2 regions of the Oscillibacter sp. PEA192 genome follow, and region 1 is predicted to be linked to the other one. Evidence: a T-box and tRNA genes for the amino acid it is inferred to sense, from the RefSeq annotation. Region 1 holds a T-box; the other holds one or more tRNA genes.
The links. A T-box is a leader RNA that pairs with one kind of tRNA and senses whether it is charged. The one in region 1 lies ahead of DN611_RS07120 (valine--tRNA ligase), so its partner is inferred to be a tRNA-Val.
Positions count from the first base shown of each region.

Region 1 (11,607 bases):
CGTCCGGCCCCTGGAGCACTTCCAGATGGCCCCGCCGGATGAGGCGGAGGCCCGCTACCGCCTGCTGTGGAAGCGATTCTACGACACCATCGCCATCCGGGAGCGGGAAAACCCCCGCTGCCGCATGACCCACATGCCCAAGCGGTACTGGGGCACCATGACGGAATTCCAGGGGGAAGCGCATTTCAGGGCGAGAGGAACTCCCGCAACCGTTTCAGGCCCCGGCGCTCCAACCGGGATACCTGCACCTGAGACACCCCCAGGATCCGGGCAGTCTGTTCCTGGGTCAGTCCCTTGAAGTAGCGGAGAAGAATGGTCATCCGCTCCTTCTCCGGCAGCTGATCGATGGACTCCCGCAGGGCGATCCGCTCCACCATGCCCTCCTCCGGGGCGTCCGTGCCCAGCATCCCCTCCAGGGTGAGGCCGTCTGCGGTCTCCCGCTGGAGGGACTCCGGCGTGTCCGTGGCGATCTCCACCTGGGCGATCTCCTCCGGCGTCAGGCCGGAGGCCTCGGAGAGCTCGCTGAGCACCGGCTCCCGGCCCAGCTCCTGCCGCAGCCGCTCCCGAATGGTGTAAAGTGTTTGAGCTTGCTCCCGCATGGTGCGCCCAACTTTTACCGCGCCGTCGTCCCGGAGAAAGCGACGAATCTCCCCGGCGATTTTGGGCACGGCGTAGGTGGAGAAGCAGGTGCCGTAGTCAAAGTCGAATCCCTGCACCGCCTTCAGAAACCCCAGGCACCCCAGCTGGTACAGGTCCTCCGGGTCCACGCCCCGGCCGTAATACCGCCGCACCACGCTCCAGATCAGGCCGTTGTTCTCAATCACCGCCTGCTCGCAGGCATCCCGGTCCCCCTCCTGGGCCGCCCGCAGCAGCTCCAGCGTGGCGCTCATTTTGTGCCCTGCATCCGGGGTGCCAGCCGCTTGCGCATCACCACGGTGGTGCCCCGGCCCGGCGTGGAGCGGACCACCAGCCTGTCCATAAAGCTCTCCATAATGGTGAAGCCCATACCGCTGCGCTCCTCCCCGCCGGTGGTGAACATGGGCTGGCGGGCCTTCTCGATGTCCGGGATGCCCCGGCCGTGGTCCCGCACCGTCACCTCCAGCACCTGGTCCGGGCAGATGCGGACTTTCACCACCACCTGGCCGATGGAATCCGGATAGGCGTGGACGATGGCGTTGGTCACCGCCTCGCTGACGGCGGTCTTGATGTCCTCCAGCTCGTTGAGGGTGGGATCCATCTGGGCGGCGAAACAGGACACGGCTGCCCGGGCGAACCCCTCGTTGCTGCTGCGGCTGGGAAATGCCAGCGTGACTTCGTTGTTGGCCTTGGTCTTCATGGTATGTACTCCCCCTTTTATCGTATCGTCACCAGCCGGCCGATGCCGGCGGCATCCAGGACCCGCCGTGCCTGCTGAGGCACGTTCCGCACCAGCAGGCTCCCGTCCAGCAGCTGCATCCGCTGCTGGGCCCGCAGGATCAGCGCGATGCCGGAGCTGTCCATGAACGTCACGCCCGCCAGGTCCAGCACCAGTTTTTTCGGCAGCGCCGCGTCGATGGACAGCTCCAACTCCCGGAGGGCGTTCCGGGCCCCGTGGTGGTCCAGCTCCCCCTTCATCTCCAGCAGCAGATTCCGGTCCGCGCTTGTGGCTTCGATCTCCATAAAGTTCCCTTCTTCCTTGTCGTTTGTGTACCAAGATACAGGGTACCCCGTTTTTCCTCCCATTATAAGGAAACGGCCCATTCTTTTTTGTCGGAATCACACCCCGCCGCAAAATCTTCCCATTTCTCCGCTTGCATCGGCACCTGCGGCGGGGTATCATGAAGGTATCTCAAGGGAAAGGCAGGCATATACATGAAAATTTTGCTGATTAATGGCAGCTCCCGGCCCAACGGCTGCACCTACACAGCCCTGCGGGAGATCGCTGATACGCTGGAATCCGGCGGCGCGGAGACGGAAATCCTCTTTCTGGGCAGCGGCCCCGTCCGGGACTGCACCGCCTGCCGGACCTGTCAGAAGACGCCGGGCCGCTGCGTGTTCGATGACGATATGGTGAACCCAATCATTGAGAAGGCCCGGGAGGCGGACGGCTTCGTGTTCGGTACGCCGGTCTATTACGCCCACCCCTCCGGCCGCATCCTCTCCGTGCTGGACCGGGTGTTCTACGCCGGAAAAGACGCCTTCGCCCACAAGCCCGGCGCGGCTGTTGCCTCCGCCCGCAGGGCGGGCACTACGGCCTCCGTAGATGTGCTGGACAAATATTTCACCATCGCCCAGATGCCGGTAGTTTCCTCTACCTACTGGAACATGGTCCACGGCAACACGCCGGAGGAGGTGCGCCAGGACGCGGAGGGAATGCAGACCATGCGGAATTTGGCCCGAAACCTGCTCTGGATGGTCCAGTGCATCCAGGCGGGAAAGGCCGCTGGACTCCAGCCGCCCCAGGCGGAGAGCGAGGCCCGGACCAACTTCATCCGCTGAAGCGCGAAAGCCCCCGGAGGGGATTTCCCTCCGGGGGCTTTGCTGTATTTAGGGCTCTTTCATGTTTGCTCCCACACCATGGGCGTGTATCGGATGCCGTCCGGGGACAGCTGTTCCTCTGCCGTGGGAGAAAAGCCCAGCTGGCGGTAGACCTCCACTGCATAGGGGGAGCTGTGAACCGTGATCCGCCCGCGGCCGCCCTCCGCCAGATATGCCTGGAACAGGAGGCGGCCGATGCCCTGGCGGTGAAACGCCGGGTCTACGAAAAACAGGGCGATGTGGCTCCCCTCCGCCGCCAGGACTCCCAGGAGCTCCTGCCCCTCCCAAGCGCCAAATAGTGTCAAGTGATTTACCTGTTCAATATCTGAAAGATAAGCACGAAATGCCTCCACGCCCTCCGGCGGATACTCCGGCGCCTCAAATTCAAGGAACACCCGCCAGCACAGGTCCATGGCCGCCGGAAGCTCGCCACCCTGTATGCGTCGAATCTCCATCGCACACCTCATTCCCCCAGAAGGGACCGTACCCGGTCCAGCGCCTCCGGCGCCGACGGCTTGATGCCGATCACGGGTACGGTCAGCCCTGCCGACTCCAGTGCCGCCCGGAGAGATGCGATAAACACGCCCCGGCCGGGCAGTTCCCGGTCCTGGTCCGAGGTGGTGTTCACCCCGCAGCAGGGGGAGCGGTCCATACCTACGATGCCCAGCACGGCAAATCCGTGCTTCTGGTACTCCCGAATCTGCCAAACCACCTGATCCGTCAGCTCCCGCAGCCGGGCAGATGCCTCCGGCTGGCCCATGGCCCGGCGGATGCGGGTGTTCTCTGCCTCCACTGGTCGTTCCCCTCCTTTGGGATCTCCCCGGTCCAGCCCCAGACAGCACAGCTCCGGGCACGGCATTTGAGCCACGCTTACCTGAGCATCCAGAATCAGCCGCAAAATCTCCCGGTGGGCGGCAGGCACCTCCGCCGTGCCGTCGGAAATGGCGTTCTGATTCAGCAGGCAGTGGGCCAGAAACACCACACGCCTGCTCCTTCCGTCGGTAAACATCCCGTCTCTCCTTTCATCGGCGGGGACTTCCCCTTTCTCAGCCTCTCAGACATCTCAGCGCAGACAGCCGGTGACGAACTTCAAGGGCACCTCCATCCGCGCGGCGATCTGCTCCGGCGTCATGCCCTGGTCCCGGAACCGACGGCAGACGGACTTCATATTCTCACCCACCTCAATGATGTGGCGGTCCGGGTCATAGAGCCGCACCACCCGCTGCCCCCAGCGATGCTCCAGGGGCGGGCGGACGTACACCACATCCGCGCACCCAGCCAGGTGCGCCAGGAAGCCGTCGAAGTCGTCCTCCTCAAAGTAGACCTCGCTGTCATTTGCACCAAAGCGGATCTCCTCCACCTCTTTTCCAAGGAAGTCCGTCCAGGTATCCAGTGTTTGGAGGCACAGGCCGCCGGTGAGGGTCACGTTGGCACCGAAATCCATCACCACATGAAGCCCCAGGACCTCCCGGTAAAAGGTCTTGGACCGCTCCATGTCCCGGACTGCCAGCAGGGGATTTTTCAGCTTCACAAGATCAGCCCTTTCTTGAAACGGATTGTGCTGCCGGGCCTGACGGCCGTCTGGACAGCACCCTTGCTCTATGATAAAATTGAAAAAACCATACAGGGAGGATTCTGCGATGGCAATCACTGTCAATATCTATTACACGGGCAACCGCGGAGCTGCCCGGAAATTCGCAGAGGAGATGACACCCACCACGCCTCCCCCATGATGGCGCAGATCGCCCGGCTTCGGGAGCAGTACGACCTGCACATGCGGGTGGAGCGATATCTGTCCGATGAGACGCCAACAACCTCTCAGGATGAGGCGTTTATCCGCAGATAACTGCAACCCCCGACTGCAAGAAAGGGGCGGCGGTCAGAGCCGGGCCTTTGGTCCGGGCTCTGACCGCCGCCCCTGCATTCTGTTTTGGAACGTGGGGGGTTACGTTCTCCTTCAGCCGGGACTTACGCCTGCATGGCCTTGGCGGATTCCTCCAGCTTGGCGATCAGCTCTTTGTACTTGGCGGCCTTCTCCCGCTCGGCGTTCACCACCGCCTCCGGGGCCCGGGAGACGAACTTCTCGTTGGAGAGCTTCTGCTCGACGCCCCGCAGGCCGTTCTGGGCTTTCTCGATTTCCTTGCGGATCCGCTCCAGCTCCGCGGCGATGTCCACCAGCTCACTGAGGGGCAGATAAGCCGTGGCATTGTGGGTGACGGCAGTCACCATGCCGGACACATCCGCCGGGGCGGCGTCCGCGAACTTCACCTCACTGGCATAAGCCAGCCGCTGGATGAAGTGCCTGCCCTGGGCGTAGACGTCCGGGGTGGCGGTGACGATCAGCACCTCCGCCTTCCGGGAAGGGGGCACGTTCATCTCCGCCCGGCGGGCCCGGATGGCCTTGATGGTGTCCATGACGGCCTCCATTGCGGCTTCTTCCTCCGGGAAGGTCAGGTCCGCCCGGTACTCAGGCCACCGGGAGGTCATGATGAATTGTTCCTCGTGGGGCAGGGCCTGATAGATCTCCTCCGTGATGAAAGGCATGAAGGGGTGCAGCAGCTTCAAAAGCTCCGTCAGCACAAAGCAGAGCACATTCTGGGCCGCCAGCTTGGCCCCCTCGTCCTCTCCCTGGAGGCGGGTCTTGGTGAGCTCGATATACCAGTCGCAGTAGGTATCCCACAGGAAGTCGTAGACCTTGGCGGAGGCCACGCCGATCTCGTAGGCGTCCAGGTTCTCCGTGACCTCCTTCACCAGGGTGTTCAGCTTGGAGAGGACCCACTTGTCCTCCGGCGCCAGGGCGTCCGCCGCAGGGAGTTCACACTTGTCGATGGTGAGGTTCATCATCACGAACCGGCTGGCGTTCCAGATCTTGTTGGCGAAGTTCCGCATAGCCTCGCACTTCTCGGTGTAGAACCGGGTGTCGTTGCCCGGGGAGTTGCCGGTGATGAGGTTGAAGCGCAGGGCGTCGGCGCCATACTTCTCCGCCATCTCCAGCGGATCGATGCCGTTGCCCAGGGACTTGGACATCTTGCGGCCCTTGTCGTCCCGCACCAGGCCGTGGATCAGCACGGTGTGGAAGGGGATCTGGTGCATCTGCTCACAGCCGGAGAAGATCATCCGGGCCACCCAGAAGAAGATGATGTCGTAACCGGTGACCATGACGCTGGTGGGATAGTAGAAGTCCAGATCAGCGGTCTTTTCCGGCCAGCCCAGAGTGGAGAACGGCCACAGGGCGCTGGAGAACCAGGTGTCCAGCACGTCCGGGTCCCGGGTCAGATGGGTGAAGCCGCACTTTTCGCACTTGGTGGGGTCCTCCCGGGAGACGTTGATGTGGCCGCAGTCGTCGCAGGTCCAGGCGGGGATCTGGTGGCCCCACCACAGCTGGCGGGAGATGCACCAGTCATGGACGTTCTCCATCCAGTTGGTGTAGGTCTTGGCGAACCGCTCGGGCACGAACTTCACCTCGCCCTCCCGGACCACCCGCAGGGCCTCCTTGGCCAGGGGCTCCATCTTCACGAACCACTGGGCGGAGATCAGGGGCTCCACGTCATTGTGACAGCGGTAGCAGGTGCCCACATTGTGGTTGTAGGGCTCGGTCTTGACGAGATAGCCCTGCTCCTCCAGGTCCTTGACGATCTGCTTGCGGCACTCGTACCGGTCCATCCCATTGTAGGGGCCGCCGTTCTCGTTGATCCTGCCGTCGTCGCCGATGCAGCGGATGACCTCCAGGTTATGGCGCAGGCCCACCTCGAAGTCGTTGGGGTCATGGGCGGGAGTCATCTTCACGGCGCCGGTGCCGAAGCCCAGCTCCACGTAGTCGTCCGCCACAATGGGGATCTCCCGGTTCATGATGGGCAGGATGCAGGTCTTGCCCACCAGATCACGGAACCGCTCGTCCTCCGGATTCACAGCCACGCCGGTGTCGCCCATCATGGTCTCGGGACGGGTGGTGGCCACCACCAGATCGCCGCTGCCGTCGGCCAGGGGATAGCGGATATACCACAGGTGGCCGGGCTTGTCCACATACTCCACCTCGGCGTCGGACAGGGCGGTGATGCAGTGGGGGCACCAGTTGATGATGCGGCTTCCCTTGTAGATCAGGCCCTTGTCATACAGCTCACAGAAGGTCTCCCGCACAGCCTTGGAGCAGCCCTCATCCATGGTGAAGCGGGAGCGGCTCCAGTCGCAGGAGACGCCCATCTTCTTCTGCTGCTCCACGATGCGGTTGCCATACTCCTCCTTCCACTTCCACACCCGCTGGAGGAACTTCTCCCGGCCCAGATCATAGCGGGTCAGGCCCTCCTTGACGCGCAGTTCCTCCTCCACCTTGATCTGAGTGGCGATGCCGGCATGGTCGGTGCCGGGGACCCACAGCGTGGAGTAGCCCTGCATCCGCTTGAAGCGGGTCAGGATGTCCTGCAATGTGCAGTCCAGGGCGTGGCCCATGTGGAGCTGGCCCGTGACGTTGGGGGGCGGCATGACGATGGAGAAGGGCTTCTTCTTGGGATCCGGATCCCCGTTAAAGCAGTCGTTGTCCTCCCACATCTGGTAGATGCGGGACTCCACCTGTTGGGGTTCATACACCTTGGGCAGTTCTTTCATCATACGTTCGATCTCTCCTATTCTCTGAACTTTCGTCCTTTTTGTCATGACTGGGGCGCCGGTCCGCACCGCCCTGCCGTTCACCAGATCGCAGCTCAGCTCCAGCAGAATGCTTTATGCGCGCTTACACAGCAAAACGCCCTGGGCCTTTCGGCTCAGGGCGAACAAATGTCCGTGGTACCACCTGGATTCGGGAAAACCCGCACTCTGCGGCGCATTTGCGCCTGCCCTGTCAACGGTGGGCCTCCGCCGGGGCTTACTGATGCTTCGGCTCCGGTGCTCCGGGACGACTTCTCCGGCGGCTTTGGGAGAACTCACACCAGCCGTTCTCTCTCTTGGCCGCTGCCCACCGGATACTGCTTCCCTTCCTCGCAGTTTACCATATTTTATTTTAGTATAGTATACCCCGGTTCGATTGTCAAGCGTCAGCTCAGCCGCAGGATCTCCTTCTTCAGCCGGGAGATGATGCGCTTTTCCAGCCGGGAGATGTAGCTCTGCGAGATGCCCAGCTGGTCCGCCACCTCTTTCTGGGTCTGCTCTTTTCCGCCCCCCAGGCCGAACCGCAGCGTGATGATCTGCTTTTCCCGGGGCGAGAGAACGTTGATGGCCGCCGCCAGCAGGTCCCGCTCCACATCCTCTTCGATGGGGCGCATCACCACGTCCGCCTCAGTCCCCAGCACGTCGGAGAGCAGCAGCTCATTGCCGTCCCAGTCGGTGTTCAGCGGCTCGTCGAAGGACACCTCCCCCTTCCGCCCGGCATTTTTGCGCAGGTACATCAAAATCTCGTTCTCGATGCACCGGGAGGCATAGGTGGCCAGCTTGATGTTCTTGTCCGTCCGGTAGGTGCCCACCGCCTTGATGAGCCCGATGGTGCCGATGGAAATCAGGTCCTCGATCCCCACTCCCGTGTTCTCGAACCGCCGGGCAATGTACACCACCAGCCGCAGATTATGTTCGATCAGCTCCTTGCGGGCGTCCTCCTCCCCGATGCGCTCCAGCAGCTCCGCCTCCCGCTCCCGGCTCAGGGGCGGTGGCAGGGTGTCGCTGCCCCCGATGTAGTGCAGCTCCGCCGGCGGCAGCAGCCCCACCCGCACCAGCAGCCGCCGCCATTGTTTCATCCAGTCCTTCATGGTTTCTTCTCCTTCCAGCCGTGCCGCCCCACAGGGCGCTGTATCCCGTCCCCAGCTCTGTGGGGGAAAAGGCAACCGGCAGTCCGGCATACCGCTCCCCCGCCACCTCCGTCCAGTCGCTGCGCACCGCCAGCAGCAGTCCGCCCGCCACTCCCACCGCGTGGTAGGGGATCAGACGGAACCGCAGCTCCGGCGCCGCCCGCATCATGGGCTCCAGCAGCTCTGCGGGACGCTCCAGCGCTCCGCGGTCCAGCAGAGAGCGGACCTCTCTTGGAAGCGCACCGTCCAGCCGCCCCGGAGACACCACCAGCACCGGCGCTCCGGAGACCGGATCCCGCAGGGCGTTTCCCGTGTCGCAGAAAGCGGTAAACGCCGTGGTCCGCCCGGCCAGACACACCTGTGCCCGCACCAGCTCGCCCCGGACGCCCTTTCCCGCCGCCGCACGAAACACCACTGTCAGAACCAGATAGGCCGCGGCCGCAGCGGTCAGCAGCACCTTTGCATCCACGTCCGTGTAGAACACGCCGTTCACCATCGGCACGCCGCCCCCCGCCACCAGGCCCAGGGCCAGCACGCACCCGGCCATGGCACAGGAGACGGCGAACAGTAGCAGCGTCAGCCGCAGCAGCTTTGCCTCTCCTCCATAGGCCGCCAGCGCCAGCAGTATGCCTGCCGCCAGCTTCACCGGCGTTGCGGAGAGAAAGCCCAGCCCCGGCAGAAATACCGCCACGGCATAGGCGCCCCCCAGCAGGCCCGCCAGAAGGTAGCGTCTCCGCCGGAGGGGAATGCCCGCCAGACGCGCGGCGCAGAGCACCAGCAGATAGTCCATCAGCGCGTTCAGCACAAACACGCTGTCCACATACACCACGGTCAAGCGATCCGCCTCCCTTCCGTTCCGTGGGACTATTATAGGGCAGACCGCAGAGAAATACGGTCGCAAAAGGGGGACGCGCCCTGTAAAAAGGTGCGTCCCCCCGGCAGCCGATTGGGGCCGCAGCACAAATGCTGCGGCTCCGGCGGCATGGAAATACTGTGATGGGAAATAACTTTACAGCAATGATAAATACGGAACAATCAGCGATGCCAGCATGGAAATCACCAGAATGACCACCAGGATCGCGGCAAACAGTCTGTGCTTGTTGCTCACTTGTTTCCCTCCTCCGTCAGGATCTTGCGGATGCTCTTTTCCGCCTTGCTGCGGGGCAGCATCAGCTCATGCCCGCAGCCCAGGCACTTGAGCTTGATGTCCATGCCCACCCGCAGAATCTCCCACTGGGTGCTGCCGCAGGGATGGGCTTTCTTCAGCTCCACTTTGTCATGCAGATGCAGGTCCATATTGGCCTCCTTGTCAAAGCAGCCTCCCGGGCTGCATATAGTAACGGTATGGAACAACACGCCGCCGTTGCGGCAGATAGGATGCGATTACAATATGCCGGAAAACAAGCTGTATCCGCCGGAGGGCCTGCGCCCTCCCTCTTCTTTCACGCTCCAGAGCCTGCGGGAGGCCATGGAGCAGAACACGGTGCTGGAGGATCGGGTCCTCCGGTGTGATGCCGGACACAACCTGCTTCTCTCCCTGGGAGGCATCCAGGCCCGCATTCCCCGGGAGGAGGTCCTCTCCCCCTGGATCAGCGGGGCCCAGCGGGACATCGCCGTCCTCTCCCGGGTGGGAAAGCCCGCCTGTTTTCTCGTGACGGCCCTCCGGGCCGATGAAAAGGGCGCGCCCACGGCACTGCTCTCCCGCCGGGCCGTTCAGGAGCGGGCCATGGACTTCTTCCTGGAGCACCTGCGCCCAGGCTCCGTGGTCACTGCGGTGGTGACGCATCTGGAGTCCTTCGGCGCTTTTTTGGATATCGGCTGCGGCATCGTGGCTATGCTGCCCATCGAGCACATCTCCGTCTCCCGCATTTCCCATCCGAAGGAGCGGTTCCGGCCCGGGCAGAAGATTCTGGCAGCCGTCCGGTCCATAGACCGGGAGAAGCGCCGGATCACCATGACTCACAAGGAGCTGCTGGGCACCTGGATGGAGAATGCCAGCTGGTTTCATCCCGGCGAGACAGTCCGGGGCGAGGTCCGCAGCGTGAAGGAGTACGGCAGCTTCATCGAGCTGGCCCCCAACCTCTCCGGCCTGGCAGACGCCCGGGAGGACCTGCGCCCGGGGGACGGCGTCTCTGTCTACATCAAGTCCATCCGTCCGGAGCGGATGAAGATCAAGCTCCAGGTGATCGAAAAGCTGCCGCCCTTGGCAGAGCCGGAGCCGCTGCGCTATCAGATCACCGACGGGGTACTGGACCGGTGGGTCTACTCCCCTGCCGGGTATGAGAAGCCGGCCGTGGAGACGGTGTTCACGGCTGAGGACCCTTGATCTCGTCCCAGTAGTGCTTGGCGGCCTGCTCCGTCTTGTTATCGCCGTATTCGTAGTAATGGACACCCTTCAGGGCATCGGGCAGATACTGCTGCTGTACCCAGTGGCGGGGAAAGTCGTGGGGGTACAGGTAGCCCTGCTCCCGCTCCATACCGGCGGAGTCCGCGTGAACGTTCTGCAGTTCCCGGGGCACGTCCCCGGTGCGGCCTGCCCTCACGTCTGCCCAGGCCCTGCCGATACCGGCTGTCACGCTGTTGGACTTGGGGGCCGTGGCCAGCAGGATAGCCGCCTGGGCCAGGGGCAGCTGGGCCTCCGGCAGCCCCAGCTGCATGGCAGTATCCACACATGCCTTCACAATGGAGACCGCCTGGGGGTACGCCATCCCCACATCCTCGCTGGCGGAGCACAGCAGCCGCCGGCAGGGGGTGATGAGGTCCCCCGCCTCCAGAAAGCGGGCCAGGTAGTGGAGCGCCGCATCCGGGTCGCTGCCCCGGAGGGACTTCATCAGGGCGGAGGCGGCGTCGTACATGGCGTCGCCGCCTCTGTCGTACCGCATGGCGCTGCGCTGGGCCACCTGCTCCACGTCGTCCAGGGTCAGCATCAGCTTCCCATCTCTGGGCATGGCTGCCCGGCACAGAAGTTCCACCGCATTGATGGCCTTGCGGACGTCGCCGCCGCAAGCGGTGGCGATCTGCCGGGGCACATCCTGCTCCCAGTCCAGGGGCAGAGGCGAACGGTCCTGCTCGATCTTCAGTGCCCGCAGGACAGCGGGTTCCACCTCCTCCGGCGACACGGCCTTGAACTCAAACACCGTGCTGCGGGACAGCAGGGCTCCGTACACATAAAAGTACGGGTTCTCCGTGGTGGAGGCGATGAGGGTCAAAGAGCCGTTCTCCATGAATTCCAGCAGGCTCTGCTGCTGCTTCTTATTGAAGTACTGAATCTCGTCCAGGTACAGCAGAATGCCCCCTGGGGCCAGCAGCGTCCCCACGT
Region 1 is NZ_AP018532.1:1,464,322-1,475,928, forward strand. It holds gene DN611_RS07075 (TIGR03915 family putative DNA repair protein) at 1-298, shown strand, start outside; gene DN611_RS07080 (sigma-70 family RNA polymerase sigma factor) at 186-890, opposite strand; gene spoIIAB (anti-sigma F factor) at 887-1,336, opposite strand; gene DN611_RS07090 (STAS domain-containing protein) at 1,354-1,659, opposite strand; gene DN611_RS07095 (flavodoxin family protein) at 1,852-2,478, shown strand; gene DN611_RS07100 (GNAT family N-acetyltransferase) at 2,538-2,972, opposite strand; gene DN611_RS07105 (CD3072 family TudS-related putative desulfidase) at 2,981-3,526, opposite strand; gene DN611_RS07110 (VOC family protein) at 3,581-4,048, opposite strand; gene DN611_RS07120 (valine--tRNA ligase) at 4,486-7,122, opposite strand; T-box leader at 7,273-7,498, opposite strand; gene sigE (RNA polymerase sporulation sigma factor SigE) at 7,545-8,249, opposite strand; partial or broken gene DN611_RS16970 (sigma-E processing peptidase SpoIIGA) at 8,314-9,249, opposite strand; gene DN611_RS07135 (DUF951 domain-containing protein) at 9,393-9,584, opposite strand; gene DN611_RS07140 (S1 RNA-binding domain-containing protein) at 9,679-10,614, shown strand; gene DN611_RS07145 (replication-associated recombination protein A) at 10,595-11,607, opposite strand, start outside.

Region 2 (11,607 bases), 950 kb from region 1:
ACGGATCCGAGGAGATGCTGACCCAGGCGGCCTGGAAGGCGGCGGCGTTGGAGCAGCCGCCGATGTTCCTGCACCAGTCCATGCCCCGCCTGCACCTGGGCATGGAGGTGGATGCGGCGATCTCCACCCTGGACGCGCTGAACTACCTCACCCGGACGGCAGACCTGCGGGAGACGCTGCGGCGGGTATACCGCTGGCTGCGGCCCGGCGGACTGTTCCTGTTCGATGTGAACACCCCCTACAAGCTCCGGCGGATGGACGGGCAGGTCTATCTGGACGAGACAGAGGACAGCTACTGCGTCTGGCGGACCTTCTACGCCCCCGGCCGGAAGATCTGCACCTATCAGGTGGACCTGTTCCGGCTGAACGCCAACGGGAGCTGGGACCGGGCCTTTGAGGAGCACCGGGAGCGGGCCTGGGGGCGGGAGGAGCTGGAGACGTATCTGACGGAGGCGGGCTTCGGCGCTGTCACCGTCACCGGCGACCTCACCAGCCGTCCACCGGCGGCGGAGGAGGACCGCTGGATTTTCCGGTGTCAAAAGCCGGTCAGACCAAGATAAAACAGGAGTTTGTACAATGAGCGATCAGTTGATCCGGGCCATCTCCAAGGATGGCCATATCAAGGCCACGGCAGTTTCCACCCGGGCGCTCACAGAGCGCGCCCGTCAGATCCACAAGGCTCTGCCTGTGGCCACGGCGGCGCTGGGCCGGACGCTGGCTGCGGTCTCCATGATGGGCAACGCCCTGAAGGAGGACGGGGCCAGCGTGACGCTGCAGATCAAGGGCGGAGGCCCGCTGGGAACGCTGCTGGCGGTGTCCGATAACCAGGGCAACGTCCGGGGAACGGTGGACAATCCTGTCGTGGACCTGCCTCTGCGGCCCGACGGCAAGCTGGATGTGGGGGCCGCTGTGGGCCATGAGGGTACGTTGACGGTGATCCGGGACCTGAACATGAAGGAGCCCTATGTGGGCAGCGTGAGCCTGTTGGGCGGCGAAATCGCGGAGGACCTGGCGGCCTATTTCGTGGAGTCCGAACAGATCCCCACGGCTTGCGGCCTGGGGGTGCTGGTAGACCGGGACCAGAGCGTGCTGGCCGCCGGCGGGTATCTGATCCAGCTGCTGCCCGGCGCCGGCGAGGATGTCATCGCCAAGGTGGAGGGCAGCCTGATGGCCGCAGGGCCGGTGACGGGACTTTTGCGGAACGATCCGGACCCGGAGGCTATGCTGCGGCACGCTCTGTCGGATTTCGACCTGGAGATCCTGGAGAGGAGCCCCATCGAGTACCGCTGCTACTGCAGCCGGGACAGGATGGAGCGGGCCCTCATCAGCCTGGGGCCGGAGGAACTTCAGGCCATGATCGACGAGCAGGGCAGCGCGGACCTCACCTGCCGCTTCTGTGACAATGTGCAGCACTTCTCCAGAGCAGATCTGGAGGCCATGGTCCGGGGGCTCCAGAAAAAAATGTAAAAAAATTAAATTTCCAGTTGACAGACCGGGCGTCTTTGAGTATAATAACTTTTGCCGTCTGAAATGAGCGGCAATCGGGGAGCATAGCTCAGCTGGTTAGAGCACCTGCCTTACAAGCAGGGGGTCACTGGTTCGAGTCCAGTTGTTCCCACCAAAGTTATACATGGCCCGGTAGTTCAGTTGGTTAGAACGCTAGCCTGTCACGCTAGAGGTCGACGGTTCGAGCCCGTTCCGGGTCGCCATCTCCCACGAGATGGAGTTCCATCTCGTGGGTCCCCTTGGGGTTGCAATTCCCCTCCCGCGCCGTGCGGCGCGGAAAAGATTTGCCCAGATAGCTCAGTTGGTAGAGCAGGGGACTGAAAATCCCCGTGTCGCTGGTTCGATTCCGGCTCTGGGCACCACTTGCGGGCATAGCTCATCTGGTAGAGCGCCACCTTGCCAAGGTGGAGGTAGCGAGTTCGAGCCTCGTTGCCCGCTCCACTGAGAATGCCCACACAAGATCGTGTGGGCATTCTCAGTGGAAAAGAAAATTTAAAAAAGCAGTGGACATTTCGGTTCAAACTGCATATAATAAAATAGAAGCAACGGTGACATAGCCAAGTGGTAAGGCAAGGGTCTGCAAAACCCTGATTCCCCGGTTCAAATCCGGGTGTCACCTCCAAAAAAACAACCACATCGAAAAGATGTGGTTGTTTTTTTGTCTAAATGCATTCATGGGCGCAGGGGATTGGATTCCGCCTGTGCCCGCTTTTCTTTTTCAGCGGAACCATCCGCACGGCGGAAAGGCTCTGCCCCGCAATCGGACCGCAAAGAATACGGCTCCGCTCGCCTATGCGATTCGATTGCGGGGACGTGTGCCTGCGGATGCTGCTTTGACGAAAATGGATGGGAAGATGGCGGACTTTTTTGGGGAAAAAGATAGCTAAAACGGCAAATTCTTTACGAAAAATATACAAGAGCCTGTGAGAAAAACGTGCTATAATGAGTTCGAATAAACAGAGATGTGGGAGACCAGCCCCCGATCCGCCGGCGCGCCCTCCAGGCTGCCGTACGGGTCTGGGGCGTTTTCCCTAGAAGGAGTGTATATGGCACATATCAATTCGGATATTCTGCGCCTCGGCGTGGATGTGGGGTCCACCACCGTCAAAGCAGTGGCCCTGGACCCGGCTGACAACAGCGTACTGTTCACCCGCTATCAGCGGCATAACGCCCATCAGGCGGATACCGTCCGGCAGCTGCTGGAGGAGGCGGCCGGTCACTTTCCCGGCATGCGGTTCCGTATCGGCGTGTGCGGGTCCGGCGGACGGCCCATTGCCGCCGCCCTGGGGGCCTGCTATGTCCAGGAGGTGGTGGCCAACGCGGCGGCAGTCCGGGCCTTGTATCCGGAGGTCCGCACCGCGGTGGAACTGGGCGGACAGGATGCCAAGGTGATCTTCTTCCGCTATGACGAGGCCAGCGGAAAGCTCCAGACCTCCGATATGCGGATGAACGGCAGCTGCGCCGGAGGCACCGGCGCGTTTATCGATGAGATCGCCGCGCTGCTGAACGTGCCGGCGGACGAGTTCGAGCAGCTGGCTGCCCGCGGGAAGACCGTTTACAGCATCTCCGGCCGCTGCGGCGTGTTTGCCAAGACAGACATCCAGCCCCTGCTGATCCAGGGGGCGGAGCGGGCGGATATCGCGCTTTCCACCTTCCACGCCATCGCCAAGCAGACCATCGGCGGCCTGTCCCAGGGACTGGAGCTGACGGCCCCCATCATCTTTGAGGGAGGCCCGCTGACCTTCAACCCCACGCTGGTGCGGGTGTTTGCGGAGCGGCTGAATCTGGAGGAAAGGGATATCGTTCGACCGGACCACCCGGAGACCATCGTGGCCCGGGGCACCGCCATCGCCATCGACGAGCTGTTCCCCGGACAGGAGGACGCCATGACCCTGGCAGAGGCCATGGAGCGGCTGGACAAGGCCCCGGCCCAGACCGAAGGGCCCTCCGGCACCGGCAGGCCCTTCTTTGCCAGCGACGAGGAGCGGGAGGTCTTTCTCCGCCGCCACCGGACGGAGCTGCGCCGGCCGGTGGATGCCGCGGACCGGCAGATTCTGCGGGGGTACATCGGCATCGACTCCGGCTCCACCACCTCCAAGTTCGTCTTTATAGACGAGAACGAGCAGGTGACGGACACTTTCTACGACAACAACCAGGGGGAGCCGCTGAAGGTGGTCCGGGAGGGCCTGCTGGCCCTGGCGGAGAAGTATGAGAAGCTGGGCATCCAGCTGGAGGTGCTGGGCCTGGGCACCACCGGCTACGGCGAGCAGATGCTCTCTGCTGCCTTTCACGCCGACTACCACACAGTAGAGACCGTGGCCCACGCCCGGGGCTGCCGCCGCTTCTTCCCGGACGCCACGTTTCTGCTGGACATCGGCGGCCAGGACATGAAGGCCATCTGGCTGAAGGACGGCGTGGTCACGAACATCATGCTGAACGAGGCATGCTCCTCCGGCTGCGGCTCCTTTTTGGAGAACTTCGCCGCCACCCTGGGGATGCCGGTGGACCAGGTGGCGGACGCCGCCTTCCGATCTCAGGCCCCTGCCGAGCTGGGCAGCCGGTGCACTGTGTTCATGAACAGCACCATCATCAACGAGCAGCGCAACGGCAAGCAGCCTGACGACCTGATGGCGGGGCTGTGCCGCTCCATCATCGAGAACGTGTTTACAAAGGTGGTCCGCATCGCCAACGTGGCGGAGCTGGGGGATCGGGTAGTGGTCCAGGGGGGCACCTTCCGGAACTTCGCCGTCCTGCGGGCCCTGGAGGAGTATCTGGGCCGGGACGTGACCCTGGCCCCCTATCCCGGCGAGATGGGCGCTCTGGGTGCGGCTCTCGCGGTGAAGCAGGAGGTGGAGGCCCACGGCTACGCCAACGGCCGCTGCTCCGCCTTCATCGGCTTTGACGCGGTGAAAAACTTCCAATACACCCGGGAGAGCGGTGTACTCTGCCCCCACTGCACCAACCACTGCAGCCGGACGATCCTGCATTTCCCGGACGGTGGCTGCTATGTCACCGGCAACCGGTGCGACCGGGGCGCCGTTGTGATGGAGGCGGCACCTGCCCATAAGGCCCAGGAAGTGCCGGACCTGTTCCGGCTGCGGCAGGAGCTGCTGTTCAAGACATATCCGGTATCCCCCGTGCGGGAGGAGCAGAGCCAGACCGTGGGCCTGCCCCGGGTGCTGGAGTTCTGGGACAGCATGCCCTTCTGGAGTACCTTCTTCCGGGCTCTGGGATATCGGGTGAAGTTCTCCCATCCCAGCAGCCGCAGACAGTATGAGAGCGGACTGCAGTACGTGGCGTCGGACACCATCTGTTTTCCGGCCAAGCTGGTCCACGGCCATGTGCTGGACCTGTCCAAACAGGGCGTAGACCGGATTTTCCTGCCCTATATCCTCCACATGCCCACAGAGAACAAAGGGGAGAAGAGCCCCTACGTCTGCCCGGTCATCATGGGCTACTCCATGGTGGTGCGGAACTTCCAGTCCCCCGGGGAGCACTTCTCCGTGGGCTTTGAGACGCCGGTGTTCCACTGGTTCAGCAAGCAGGACCGGAAGCGGCAGATCTGCCGGTATGCCGTGGAACACTGCGGCGCCACAAAGCGGCAGGCGGAGGCCGCTTACCGTCAGGCGGAGACGGCCATCCTCTCTTTCCGCCATCAGCTGGTGGAGGAGGGAAAGCGGGTCATCGCGGACACCGGAAAGGCGGGCGGTTTCGCCGTGGTGCTGGCGGGACGGCCCTATCACACAGACCCCCTCATCAACCACGACCTGTCCGGGATGTTCACCCGTCGGGGCATCCCGGTGCTGACGGTGGATAGCCTGCCCGGACTGGAGAAGGCGGACCTGCGCCGGTCCCGTGTGGAGATCACCAATGACTTCCACGCCCGGATGCTCTCCGGCGCCATGGTGACAGCGGAGCAGCCCTGCCTGGAGTACGTGCAGATCGTCAGCTTTGGCTGCGGCCATGATGCCATTTTGTCCGATGAGATCATCCGCCTGCTGGGGGAGGGCAGCGGCAAGCCGCCCCTGATCCTGAAGGTGGATGAGAGCGAGGCCGCCGGGTCTCTCGGCATCCGGGTCCAGTCCTTTATTGAGACGGTACAGCTGCGCCGCTCTGCCCAGGCGGAGCAGGCGGCCTGCCGCCTGCCGGAGCCCTACGCGGTGAAGTACCGCAAGGAGGACCGGAAGCTGCGGACTGTGCTGGTGCCAAATATCTCCGCCCCGGTGTCCACTCTTCTCACGGCCTTGATGGACCGGGAGGGTATTCGGGCGGTGAGCCTGCCGGTGGGCGGCGTGGAGCAGATCCGGGTGGGGAAGAAGTACACCCACAATGACATCTGCTTCCCCTGTCAGATGGTCATCGGCGAGCTGATCGACGCCCTGCAGAAGGGAAACTATCCGGAGGACTCCGTGGCCGTGGGCATGGCCAAGCTCAGCTGCGACTGCCGGATGGCCAATTACACCGCGATTCTGCGCAAGGCGCTGGACAGCGCCGGATTTGAAAACGTCCCCATCCTCACCACAGACCCTGGCGACACCAAGGGTATCCACCCCGGCGTGTCCATGCTGGGGGCCCGGTCTGTGCTGCTGGCGGCGTGGGCCTTCTCCATGCTGGACATTCTGGAGGAGCTGTGCCGGAAGATCCGCCCCTATGAGACGGCGGCAGGCGAGACGAACCGCGTGTTCAGCGAATGTGTGGAGTGGATTGCCGCCGCATCCAAGCAGGGGCTGGGCAAGATGATCGGTGCCTTCCGGCGGGCCATCGAGGCATTCCGGGGGCTCCGCTATGACCGCTCCCGCCGCAAGCCCCGGGTGCTGGTCACCGGCGAGCTGCTGGTGAACTTTCATCCCGGCACCAACTTCCACGTGGAGGAGTACCTGGAACGCAACGACATGGAGGTCATCCTGCCCCGCATCACCTACCAGTTCCGCAAGGACTTCCAGGCGGCCATCAGCGAGATCCGGGACTTCGGTGCCCATCTGGCGCCCTATCCCTTCGCCCTGGACGGCGCCGTGGAGTTCATCCAGCGGTTTTTGGAGCGCATTGCCCGGTCCCATCCCCTGTATCACCCGGCGGCCCGGCCTCAGGACCTGTACAGTGACGTGGAGCACTTCATCCCCAAGACCCTCACCTGCGGCGAGGGCTGGCTGATGGCGGGCGAGATCGCCCACTACGCCCACCAGGGGGTCCGGTCCTTCATCATCCTCCAGCCCTTTGGGTGCCTGCCCAACCACGTGTGCGGCCGGGGCGTCACCAAGCGGCTCAAGGAGGAGTTCCCCGGCGTGCAGATCCTGCCCCTGGACCTGGATCCGGACACCAGCTACGCCAATGTGGAGAACCGGCTCCAGATGCTCATCATGAATCAGACCGCGGAGGCGGAGCATTCCGCAGCTAGTGTGGAACCGGCACCCCAAAAGACCCGGGGCGGTTCGCCCCGTCCGGCGCTGTCCTCTACATAAGCGCGGGCGTCGGCTGTATTTTCAGACTCCGGAGAGGAATGCCCGGTGCCGAGGTTCGACCTGGATACAAAGAAGGCAGCCGTTCATGCGAACGGCTGCCTTCTTGAATTTTCGGTTATCGGGAATCTCGGGCATTTCTGGAGGCGCGGACCGGTCGGCGGTCACTTCGCACGTGCAGGAGGCGTGCGGGCGCTTCTATGGACAGTGGAGAGCAGCTCCCGCACCTGCTCCCGGGAGAGGCGGGGCGGAAGCGTGCTGTACAAGCTCCGCTCCACATCGTCCACCAGAATGCTGTACCGAGCCTGCATGGGCGCATCCAACGCGTCCCGGAGGGGCCCCCCTGCCAGACGTTCCAGATACTCCCGGGGGGTCTCCTGGCTTTGACGGCGGCAGCGGCGGCGGGCGCCCCAGTGCTCCAGTTCCAGGAGGGCGGCACGGGGGGTTCCGGCGTACCGCAGCAGAAATGCCCTGACCCGCAGGCGCTGGCCCAGCCGGGAGAGCAGGCCACGGCGGCCCAGACGCTGCCTGACGAGCCCGTCGTCATCATCCTCCTCCGGCAATCTGATGCGGCTGCGGCTGCGCCAGAGCCAGCGCACCAGAGCAGCCACTCCGGCCAGGACCAGCGCGGCCAGGGACAGGAGCAGCAACGCCGTCACCAGCTGAGGGGCGATGGCGGGGCCGGAGGCGCTTTCCACAGGCAGAGCGGCCTCACTGCCGCCTCCGGCGGCGGAGGACATCCCTGCGGACCCGGCGGAGCGGCCCTGGAAGAGAGACGTCAGGAACCGGAATACAGCGGTCAGGGCGCCCTCCAGAAGGCTGCCGACGGCCTGAAAGATGGGGATCAGCTCCCCCCTGGCGGCCAGCAGCAGAGCGCAGGCGGCCACAGCCAGCACGGCCAGGACCGCTGGGACCAGCAGGGCCGGGAGCCGCCCGAAGGGAGAACCGGCCCGAATGGTGTTGCGTCCGGAGGTGCGCATCCCCACCACTGCCAGCAGATCCAGCGCCAGCAGCGCCAACAGAACCGGCACCCGGTCCAGCAGCTGAGGGGCGAAGGAGGCCACGATCAGATAGAACAGCCCATACAGGCCCATGTACTCCCCGGCCCCGTGGAGGTGGCGGACCGTGACAGGCGTGACGCCCCAGTGGTATCCCCGGCACAGGGGGAAGAGGTACAGGGGCACCTGAATCACCAGAAGAGGCGGATAGGTCAGGTCCAGCGTGCGGCTGAGCAGGGGGATCCAGACGGCGCAGAGAAGAACGTTCAGCAGCAGAATCTGCCAAAAGCGGCGGGGCTTTTGGAGAAAGAGGCTGTTGCCTGCGGTCATCAGCCCGCCAGAGAGCAGAAACCCCCACATGGAGAAGGGCGGCCGGCCACACAGGAGCTGCCACAGAATATCGGCCGTCAGGAAGACAATCAGCAGCTCGGTGGCCAGCGGCAGGCACTTGAGGGCGGTGGTCTTTCCATGTCTCATAGGCCGCCTCCTGCCCGAAAAGCATTCAGGTCCAGGACCCGCAGGAGGGGGTGAGACTGTTCCCCCCAGGCCAGCAGGGGGACGCGGTGCCGCTCCAGCAGCGCACAGGTACCGGCGTCCAGGCGGCGGACATCCCCGCAGATCAGAAAGGCGCCGGAGAGGGTGCGGAGGCGCGGCAGGATCTCGTCCGCCGTAATGGAGACAGCGGTGTCTGCGGCGGCCAGCAGCGTCAGGACTGCGGGAAGCTGCAGCCGGTCCCGGCAGGTGGCAAACTGCTCCAGCCGCCCGGCGGGGCGGGAGATGAGCAGAGACACGGCCACCTCCTCTTCCATCAGCTGCGCCGCCAGGGAGCCCAGGATCTCCAGGGCAGATTCGAAGTCCTCCGGCGGCAGGCCCGCGAAGGAGGCACCGTCCAGCAGGAACGCGGCCCGGCGGGGGGAGATTTTCTCGTAGATGTTCACCATGGCGCCCTGCCCCCGGGCCATCAGGCGGAAGTTCAGGGACCGGGCGTTGTCCCCCGGCTGGTAGGCGCGGACGTTCCGGATCACGGTCCGGTCATCCTGAAAGCCCCGGGCGCCGGTCTCCAGCTCCCAGCTGTTGCGCAGGAACCAGCGGGTGGACACGGGGACCAGCCGGGGAAACACCGCCAGCGTCACGGGCCTGGGCAGCGGGATTTCCTTCTCCCGGACGCAGAGGCACAGGCCGTCGCCGGAGAGCAGCCGGATCCGGTCAAAGGACAGCAGGCCCCGGTGCTCCGCCTGGAGGCGGCTGGTGTAGGACATCCGCTGATGCCCCAGCAGGAAGGAGACGTTCTTTTCATAATAGGGCTTCTGCACGCCCCCCTCCGGGAGTTCCACGGTCTCCCAGCGGTGCTCCGGCCGGAGGGCGCCGCCCGGCTCCAGGGGGAAGCGCACCGTCAGCCAGACCAGGGGCAGCCACTTGGGGTTGTCCAGCGTCACCCGCAGAGGACAGGGCTCCCCGGGGAAGACGCAGCTCCGCTCCGCCTGGAGGGCGGCGTTCACGCCGTCCAGCACATGGCGGGCCCAGAGGCGGGCCGCGGCGGCCACGGCGGCGGCCGCCAGAGAGAAGATGGCGGCGGGCAGCCGCCCGCTCAGGCTGAAGCCCACTCCGCAGGCTGCCAGGGCCAGGATGGAGAAGCGCCCCGTGAACAGGCTGGACTCGGCGAAGTCCACTGCAGCGGACTCAGGCGTTCTGGCCATGGGCAAGGACCTCCCCGGTCTCCCGGCAGGGCACCTGGGCCAGTACGGTCTCCACCACGCCGGCCGCCTCCAGGCCGGAGAGCGCCGCCTGATGGGACAGCAGTACCCGGTGGGGCAGGACGTAGCGGGCCAGATACTTCACATCGTCCGGGGTGACATAGTCCCGGCCGGAGAGGGCGGCATAGGCTTTGGAGGCCCGGAACAGGTCCCGGGACACCCGGGGGCTGGCGCCGCAGGCCAGCTCCGGCTGCTCCCGGGTGGCCTGGACCAGCTCCACGATGTACGCCACCACCGGATCGGACAGGCGGACCTGCCGGATCTCCCGGGTGAACCGATTGACTTCCTCCGGGGAGAGCAGGGGGCGGAGGTCCGCAAAGGCGGCTCCATCTCCCACGGTTCGGAGCATGGCGGCCTCCTCCCTGGGGGTGGGGTAGCCCATGGAGAGCTTGAAGAGGAAGCGGTCCAGCTGGGCAGCGGGCAGGGCGAAGGTGGTCTCCGTCTCCACGGGGTTCTGGGTGGCCAGGACCATGAAGGGTGGGGCCAGGGGATAGGTGACGCCGTCTACGGACACCTGCCGTTCCTCCATGGCCTCCAGCAGGGCGGACTGGGTACGGGGGATGGCCCGGTTGATCTCGTCCGCCAGCAGGATGTTGGTCATGATGGGGCCGGGGGTGAAGACCATCTCCCCGGTTTTCTGGCTGTAAATGTTCATGCCCACGATGTCTGAGGGCAGCAGATCCGGGGTGAACTGCACCCGCACCATGCCGCAGCCCAGCACCGCGGAGAGGGCCTTCACCAGCGTGGTCTTGCCCACGCCGGGGATATCGTCAATCAGCACGTGCCCGCCGGCAAACAGGCTGGTGAGTACCAGGCGGATCTGCTCACCCTTGCCGATGATGGCCTTGCCGCACTCTGTCTCGATCTGCTCCGCCAAATGGCGGAGTTCCGTGAAGTCCATAGTCGTGCCTCCCAGGTTCCATGAAATACCCCTCTATTATATCTAACCCGAAAGCGGACCGCAAGAGCGGATGCCAGCTCCGGGAAGACCTGAAAAAATGCGTGAAAAGGAGGGAACCCTCTGGAAAAGCGGAAGCGCCTGTGCTATGATACGAAACAGAAGGTCCCGCAACAGGACCGACGAGAATTTGGGAGGAATGCGTATGAAGAAGACATTGTCCCTGCTCCTGTCCCTGGTGCTGATGCTCAGCCTGGCGCTGCCCGCATCCGCTGCGGAGACGGAGTACCCCACCCTGGAGGGCGGCGTAACCGAGATCCAGAAGTATGGCAACATCGTCCTGGACATCGATCCGGCGGACCTGAAGGACGGCGGCTACACATACGGCGACCTGCTGACCGTCACCGTCAACGGCACTGGGTATGACATGCCCCTGTGCACCAACTACTCCGATGTGGACACCGGCGCGCTGGTGCTGCGGGACAGCGAGGGTGTGCTGATCGCCGCCATCAACATGGGGGACTTTGCGACCAGCAACGGCCTGGCCGCCAAGGTCACCGCCGAGGACGGCTCCTACACCTGGGAGTTCCCCGAGGGCCAGTCCCTGGAGAGCATCACCGTCTCCATCTCCATGAAGGAGCAGGGCGGCTACTATGACCAGTACCTCATCCACCAGCTGACCCGCACCGACGAGCGGGCGGACTACGCCTCCGACGCGGTGTTCGCCAACTTCCGCAACGTGGCTGTGGGCGATCTGGGGGAGAACGCCTTTTTCCGCAGCAGCAGCCCCGTGAACAACGAGCTGGGCCGCGCCTCCTATGCCGATGACCTGGCAGAGGCCGGCGGCATCCAGGCGGTCATGAACCTGGCGGATTCCAACGAGCTGATCGAGGGCTACATCGCCGCCGAGGGCTTCGACTCCCCCTACTACCAGTCTCTGTACGAGGCGGGGAAGGTGAAGGCCCTGAACCTGGGCGTGGACTTCACCGCTGCCG
Region 2 is NZ_AP018532.1:510,297-521,903, forward strand. It holds gene DN611_RS02455 (class I SAM-dependent DNA methyltransferase) at 1-560, shown strand, start outside; gene hslO (Hsp33 family molecular chaperone HslO) at 577-1,467, shown strand; tRNA gene DN611_RS02465 (tRNA-Val) at 1,545-1,621, shown strand; tRNA gene DN611_RS02470 (tRNA-Asp) at 1,633-1,709, shown strand; tRNA gene DN611_RS02475 (tRNA-Phe) at 1,793-1,868, shown strand; tRNA gene DN611_RS02480 (tRNA-Gly) at 1,872-1,947, shown strand; tRNA gene DN611_RS02485 (tRNA-Cys) at 2,054-2,128, shown strand; gene DN611_RS02490 (acyl-CoA dehydratase activase) at 2,553-6,965, shown strand; gene DN611_RS02495 (DUF4129 domain-containing protein) at 7,127-8,437, opposite strand; gene DN611_RS02500 (DUF58 domain-containing protein) at 8,434-9,657, opposite strand; gene DN611_RS02505 (AAA family ATPase) at 9,641-10,615, opposite strand; gene DN611_RS16920 (tyrosine-protein phosphatase) at 10,818-11,607, shown strand, end outside.
Region 2: it encodes a tRNA-Val, which carries the amino acid that the T-box ahead of DN611_RS07120 (valine--tRNA ligase) is inferred to sense. The anticodon was not compared.